One region of the Leclercia sp. S52 genome, then DNA from elsewhere that is predicted to be linked to it. Evidence: predicted binding sites of a transcription regulator. Region 1 holds the regulator's gene; each other region holds the start of a gene.

Region 1 (2,268 bases):
CGGATCGGGGAGATCGTGCGCCAGGCACTGGGCGCGCAGCGTCAGCAAGTCGGCCTTCGAGTTATAAGGCAAAACGTACATAATAGGACGCGAGGTATCGAGTCCTAACTCCAGCGTCGGAACCGCCGGAATAGACTTGCTTTTTACCAGGACGCTTAATGGTAAATTAAGTAATTTGTAGTAAATTCGTGGCCAGCCAGACATAAACGATGTAAAGCCTCTGGTTAAAAATGCAATTGCGGCGCAAGGATAACAGAAAGCGCGCAAAATTTCTGTTGTTACCCGTCATACTTCCGGTGGCTGCGCCAGGCGCTTAAGCCACCGTTTCTGACGCTATTTTCGAAGAAAGGTTTCTTTTAATGGCCAATAATACCACTGGGTTAACCCGAATCATTAAAGCTGCCGGCTATTCATGGAAGGGCATCCGTGCTGCCTGGATCAATGAAGCCGCATTTCGCCAGGAGGGGGGTTGCGGTCGTCGCGGCGATTATTATTGCCTGCTGGCTGGATGTTGATCCCATCACCCGCGTATTGCTGATTGGCTCGGTGATGTTGGTGATGATAGTCGAAATTCTGAACAGTGCGATCGAGGCGGTAGTCGACCGCATCGGCACTGATTTTCACGAGCTGTCGGGCCGGGCCAAAGATATGGGCTCTGCCGCAGTGCTGATGGCGATTATGGTTGCGTTGTTTACCTGGGTCACGCTGCTTTGGGGACATTTACGATAAGCCTTCAGAAACCGAACAAGTCTCTGGTTTTTTATGCGGTTTGTGGTTCCAAAATCACCTTTAGCTGTATATACTCACAGCATAACTGTATATACACCCAGGGGGGCGGAATGAAAGCGTTAACGACCAGGCAGCAAGAGGTGTTTGATCTCATTCGGGATCATATCGGCCAGACGGGTATGCCGCCGACGCGTGCAGAAATCGCGCAGCGTCTTGGCTTCCGTTCTCCAAATGCCGCCGAAGAGCACCTTAAGGCACTGGCGCGCAAGGGTGTGCTTGAGATTGTCTCCGGTGCGTCTCGTGGTATTCGCCTGCTGGTTGAAGCCGAAGAGGGCCTGCCGCTCGTCGGTCGCGTCGCTGCCGGGGAACCGCTGCTGGCGCAACAGCACATTGAAGGCCACTATCAGGTCGATCCAGGCATGTTCAAACCGAGCGCAGATTTTCTGCTGCGTGTAAGCGGTATGTCGATGAAAGACATCGGTATTCTGGACGGCGATCTGCTGGCGGTGCATAAAACGCAGGACGTGCGTAACGGTCAGGTCGTAGTGGCGCGCATAGATGATGAAGTCACCGTTAAGCGCCTGAAAAAGCAGGGCAACACCGTGCAGCTGCTGCCGGAAAACAGCGAGTTTTCCCCGATAGTTGTCGACCTGCGTGAAAATAACTTCTCCATCGAAGGCCTGGCGGTTGGCGTCATCCGCAACGGTGAATGGTTATAACTGATTTCTGACAAACTGCGGCGCTGCCGCAGTTTGCTTTTCCTGCCTCTGGCGAACATTTTCATGTCTCTCCTGACTGCTTCAGACAAGGCGTTGTGGCGTCTTGCACTTCCCATGATCGTCTCCAATATCAGCGTCCCTCTGCTTGGGCTGGTGGACACGGCAGTAATTGGTCATCTTGATTCGCCCGTCTATCTGGGCGGTGTCGCCATCGGCGCGACGGCAACCAGCTTCCTGTTTATGCTGCTGCTCTTTTTGCGCATGAGCACCACCGGGCTTACCGCCCAGGCCTATGGCGCAAAGGATCCGCTGCGTCTGGCCCGCGCGCTGGTGCAGCCGCTGATCCTGGCTCTGGGTGCCGGGCTGCTGATTGTGCTGTTGCGCACGCCGCTTATCGATCTGGCGCTGCATATCGTCGGCGGCAGCGAGGCCGTTCTCCATCAGGCGCGGCGCTTCCTTGAGATCCGCTGGCTCAGCGCCCCGGCTTCGCTGGCTAACCTGGTGCTGCTCGGCTGGCTGCTGGGCGTGCAGTACGCCCGGGCGCCGGTGATCCTGCTGGTGGTGGGCAACCTGCTCAATATCGTGCTGGATCTGTGGCTGGTGATGGGCCTGCAGATGAACGTGCAGGGGGCCGCGCTGGCAACCGCTATCGCAGAGTACGCCACCCTGTTAATCGGCCTGTGGATGGTCTGGCGGGTGCTGGCCCTGCGCGGTATTTCGCTGGCGCTGCTGAAAGCGAGCTGGCGGGGCAACATCCGCAAGCTGCTGGCCCTCAATCGCGACATCATGCTGCGCTCGCTGCTGCTGCAACTCTGCTTCG
Region 2 (2,268 bases), 520 kb from region 1:
CGCTCGCTATCGTCCCTGGCGATCCTGAGCGTGTGGAAAAGATCGCCGCGCTGATGGATAAGCCGGTTAAGCTGGCAGCCCATCGCGAATTCACGACCTGGCGGGCAGAGCTGGATGGCAAAGCGGTGATCGTGTGCTCTACCGGTATCGGTGGCCCGTCTACCTCGATTGCTGTTGAAGAGCTGGCACAGCTGGGCATCCGTACTTTCCTGCGTATCGGTACCACCGGTGCGATCCAGCCGCACATTAACGTTGGCGACGTGCTGGTCACCACTGCGTCCGTTCGTCTGGACGGCGCGAGCCTGCACTTTGCGCCAATGGAGTTCCCGGCAGTGGCCGATTTCGAGTGCACCACCGCGCTGGTGGAAGCCGCGAAATCCGTTGGTGCGACCACGCACGTTGGCGTAACCGCCTCCTCTGATACGTTCTATCCTGGCCAGGAGCGCTACGACACCTTCTCCGGTCGCGTTGTCAGCCGTTTCAAAGGCTCGATGGAAGAGTGGCAGTCTATGGGCGTGATGAACTACGAAATGGAATCTGCCACGCTGCTGACCATGTGCGCAAGCCAGGGTCTGCGTGCCGGTATGGTTGCGGGTGTGATTGTTAACCGTACCCAGCAAGAGATCCCGAACGCCGAAACCATGAAGCAGACCGAAAGCCACGCGGTGAAAATCGTGGTGGAAGCGGCCCGCCGCCTGCTGTAATTTCCCCTTTTCTATGCCAAAGGCCGACCTGTTCGGCCTTTTTCTTTGCGTAGCGCCTCGCAGAAAACCCTTTTCAAACTGGACGTTTATACAGCACAATTCTATTTTGTGCGGGTCATACCTTGATGCAGGGGGCATCGTGGATATTTCCATCCTTTTTTATGCCGTTATTGCGCTGGTCAGCGTCGGCGTGGGCTGGTTGTTCGCCAGCTATCAGCATGCGCAGCAGAAGGCCGATCAGCTTGCCGAACGTGAAGAGATGGTGGCCGATCTCAGTGCATTAAGACAGAACATAGCCCAGAGCGGGCACTGGCGCGACGAATGCGAGCTGCTCAACAACGAGTTGCGCAATCTGCGGGATATCAACACCTCGCTGGAAGCCGACCTGCGCGAAGTCACCACCCGGCTGGAGTCCACCCAGCTGCATGCGGAAGATAAAATCCGCCAGATGCTCAACAGCGAACAGCGCCTGAGCGAGCAGTTTGAAAACCTCGCCAACCGCATCTTTGAGCAGAGTAACCGCCGCGTCGATGAACAAAACCGCCAGAGCCTGAACGGCCTGCTGTCGCCTCTGCGCGAACAGCTGGACGGCTTTCGTCGCCAGGTGCAGGACAGCTTTGGTCAGGAGGCGCGGGAGCGGCACACGCTGGCCCATGAAATCCGTAACCTCCAGCAGCTGAATGCCCAGATGGCGCAGGAGGCTATCAACCTCACTAAAGCGCTGAAAGGCGACAATAAAACCCAGGGCAACTGGGGCGAAGTGGTTCTGACCCGCGTGCTGGAGGCTTCTGGCCTGCGCGAGGGCCACGAATATCAAACCCAGGTCAGCATTGAAACCGAAAACCGCGCGCGAATGCAGCCTGACGTCATTGTCCGTCTGCCGCAGGAGAAGGACGTGGTTATCGACGCCAAAATGACCCTGGTGGCCTATGAGCGCTACTTCAACGCCGAAGACGACTACACCCGCGAGACGGCTCTGCAGGAGCATATCGCCTCGGTGCGTAACCATATCCGCCTGCTGGGACGCAAAGACTACCAGCAGTTACCCGGCCTGCGTTCTCTGGACTACGTGCTAATGTTTATCCCGGTTGAACCGGCTTTCTTACTGGCGCTGGACCGCCAGCCGGAGCTGATCTCCGAGGCGCTGAAAAACAACATTATGCTGGTCAGCCCCACCACGCTGCTGGTGGCGCTGCGCACTATTGCCAATCTGTGGCGCTATGAGCACCAGAGCCGCAATGCCCAGCAGATTGCCGATCGCGCCAGCCGCCTGTATGACAAAATGCGCCTGTTCGTCGATGACATGTCGTCGGTCGGGCAGAGCCTGGATCGCGCCCAGGATAACTACCGTCAGGCGATGAAAAAGCTGGCCTCCGGGCGCGGTAACCTGCTGGCTCAGGCCGAATCGTTCCGCAGCCTTGGCGTGGAAGTAAAACGCGAGATTAATCCGGAATTGGTTGAACAGGCCACGTCGCAGGATGAAGAGTACCGGCTGCGCAGTGACGAGCCAGTTCAAAATACAAACAATACCTTAGCAGGCGCGCAGGCGTCGGCTGACCCCCTG
Region 3 (2,268 bases), 510 kb from region 1:
TTGTCCAGCTCGCCAACATCAGCTTTGCGATCGGCATGGTGGGCTATAAGCGCCTGATGGAAACCCGCCCGATGCCGCAGCACAACGCCTTTGCCTGGTTCTACATGGGGGCAGCGATCGTGGCGGTGGTAGCGTGGTTCATGCTGGGGAATCCGCAGAGGCTGCCGACCACCACGCTGCAGTGGAGCGTGCTGATCTGGCTGGGGGTCGTGGCATCCGGGCTGGGTTACTTCATGTGGAACTACGGCGCCACGCAGGTGGACGCCGGAACGCTGGGGATCATGAACAACGTCCATGTCCCTGCGGGCCTGCTGGTGAATCTCGCCATCTGGCAGGAACAACCGCACTGGCCGAGCTTCATCATTGGGGGGACGGTGATCCTGGCTTCACTGTGGGTACATCGCCGTTGGGTCGCTCCGCGCTCCGGACAAACGGCAGATGGTCGCAAGCGTGATTCCGCGCTGAGCGAATAAAGGCCTCGGTCACCGGTTGACGCTGCTCGCCATCGCGTACAGCAGAGTACAGCCGGCTCCACAACCCCTCGCCCAGGGTCTTGGTCACCACCAGACCCTGGCGTTCAAAACTCTCCACCACCCAGTGCGGCAGCGCCGCAATGCCCATTCTGGCCGCCACCATCTGAATCAACAGCAGGGTGTTATCCACGCTTTTCAGCTGCGGGTTGATGCCTGCCGGCTGCAGGAAGTGACGCCAGATATCCAGACGACTGCGCTGGACCGGGTAGATCAGCAGCGTTTCCGTCGCCAGATCTTCCGGCGTGATGCGCGTTTTCGCGGCCAGCGGATGATCCGGGGCCAGCACCAGGCGCACTTCGAAATCAAACATCGGCGAATAGTGCAGCCCGCTGCGAGGCAGAATGTCCGAGGTCATCACCAGATCCAGCTCGCCCTGCACCAGGGACGGCTGCGGATCAAAGGTCACACCGGAGTTAAAGTCCATCTCCACCTGCGGCCACTTCTGGCGGAAGTTCTCAAGCGCGGGGGTCAGCCACTGAATACAGCTGTGGCACTCAATAGCGATACGCAGTTTGCTCTGCTGCGGCTCATGGCAGGCCTGCAGCGCGCTGGCGATCTGCGGCAGCACCTGATTGGCCAGCTGCAGCAGGATTTCCCCCTGCGGCGTAAAGCGTAGCGGCTGACTTTTACGCACAAACAGACGGAAGCCAAGGCGTTGTTCCAGATCGCTGAACTGGTGAGAAAGGGCGGATTGCGTCTGGTGCAGCGTGGCCGCCGCCGCCGCGAGAGAACCGCAGTTCCGCAACGCTTGTAGCGTTTTCAGGTGTTTTATCTCGATCATGAAAGTCCTTCACTTCGCCATGAACATATTGCGCTTGAGGAATATACAGTACTTGCGAATTATAGATGTGTAAACATCTGGACGGCTAAATCCTGAAAATTCCATAAGGGGCATACCATGACAATTCGCAACCACACCCTCGGTTTCCCGCGCGTCGGCCTTCGCCGCGAACTGAAAAAAGCACAAGAGAGCTACTGGGCAGGCAACGCAACGCGTGACGAACTGCTGGCGGTGGGTCGCGAGCTGCGCGCCCGTCACTGGGAGCAGCAGAAACAGGCGGGCGTGGATCTGCTCCCGGTGGGCGATTTCGCCTGGTACGACCATGTTCTGACCACCAGCCTGCTGCTTGGCAACGTGCCGGCTCGTCATCAGAACAGCGATGGATCGGTGGATATCGACACCCTGTTTCGCATTGGCCGTGGCCGCGCACCCACCGGCGAGCCCGCGGCGGCGGCAGAGATGACCAAATGGTTTAACACTAACTACCACTACATGGTGCCGGAGTTCGTGAAGGGCCAGCAGTTCAAACTGACCTGGACCCAGCTGCTGGATGAGGTGGACGAAGCGCAGGCGCTGGGCCACAAGATCAAACCTGTCCTGCTGGGCCCGGTGACATATCTGTGGCTGGGCAAAGTGAAGGGCGAGCAATTTGACCGCCTGAGCCTGCTCAACGATATTCTGCCGGTGTACCAGCAGGTGCTGGGCGAGCTGGCAAAACGCGGCGTTGAGTGGGTGCAGATCGACGAACCGGCGCTGGTGCTGGAGCTGCCGCAGGCGTGGCTGGATGCTTTCAAACCGGCGTATGACGCCCTCGCGGGCCAGGTGAAGCTGCTGCTGACCACCTATTTCGAAGGGGTGACCCCAAACCTCGACACCATCACCGCGCTGCCGGTACAGGGCCTGCACGTGGACCTGGTTCACGGTAAAGATGACGTTGCTGAGCTGCACAAACGC

Evidence for each region. The regulator LexA, encoded in region 1, represses DNA repair genes until DNA is damaged. The targets are predictions, from matches to a motif close to TNCTGTATGTACATACAGNA.
Region 2: a site for LexA is predicted at 781-800, ahead of rmuC (DNA recombination protein RmuC). Genes of this name have one in related genera too.
Region 3: a site for LexA is predicted at 1,346-1,365, ahead of metR (HTH-type transcriptional regulator MetR). Genes of this name have one in related genera too.

The regions. Positions count from the first base shown of each region.
Region 1 covers NZ_CP152474.1:280,273-282,540, forward strand. Annotated here, with positions in the region: gene plsB (glycerol-3-phosphate 1-O-acyltransferase PlsB) at 1-204, opposite strand, end outside; partial or broken gene AAHB66_RS01280 (diacylglycerol kinase) at 360-729, shown strand; gene lexA (transcriptional repressor LexA) at 840-1,448, shown strand; gene dinF (MATE family efflux transporter DinF) at 1,512-2,268, shown strand, end outside.
Region 2 covers NZ_CP152474.1:4,693,118-4,695,385, reverse strand. Annotated here, with positions in the region: gene udp (uridine phosphorylase) at 1-704, shown strand, start outside; gene rmuC (DNA recombination protein RmuC) at 844-2,268, shown strand, end outside.
Region 3 covers NZ_CP152474.1:4,703,819-4,706,086, reverse strand. Annotated here, with positions in the region: gene AAHB66_RS22620 (carboxylate/amino acid/amine transporter) at 1-473, shown strand, start outside; gene metR (HTH-type transcriptional regulator MetR) at 361-1,314, opposite strand; gene metE (5-methyltetrahydropteroyltriglutamate--homocysteine S-methyltransferase) at 1,432-2,268, shown strand, end outside.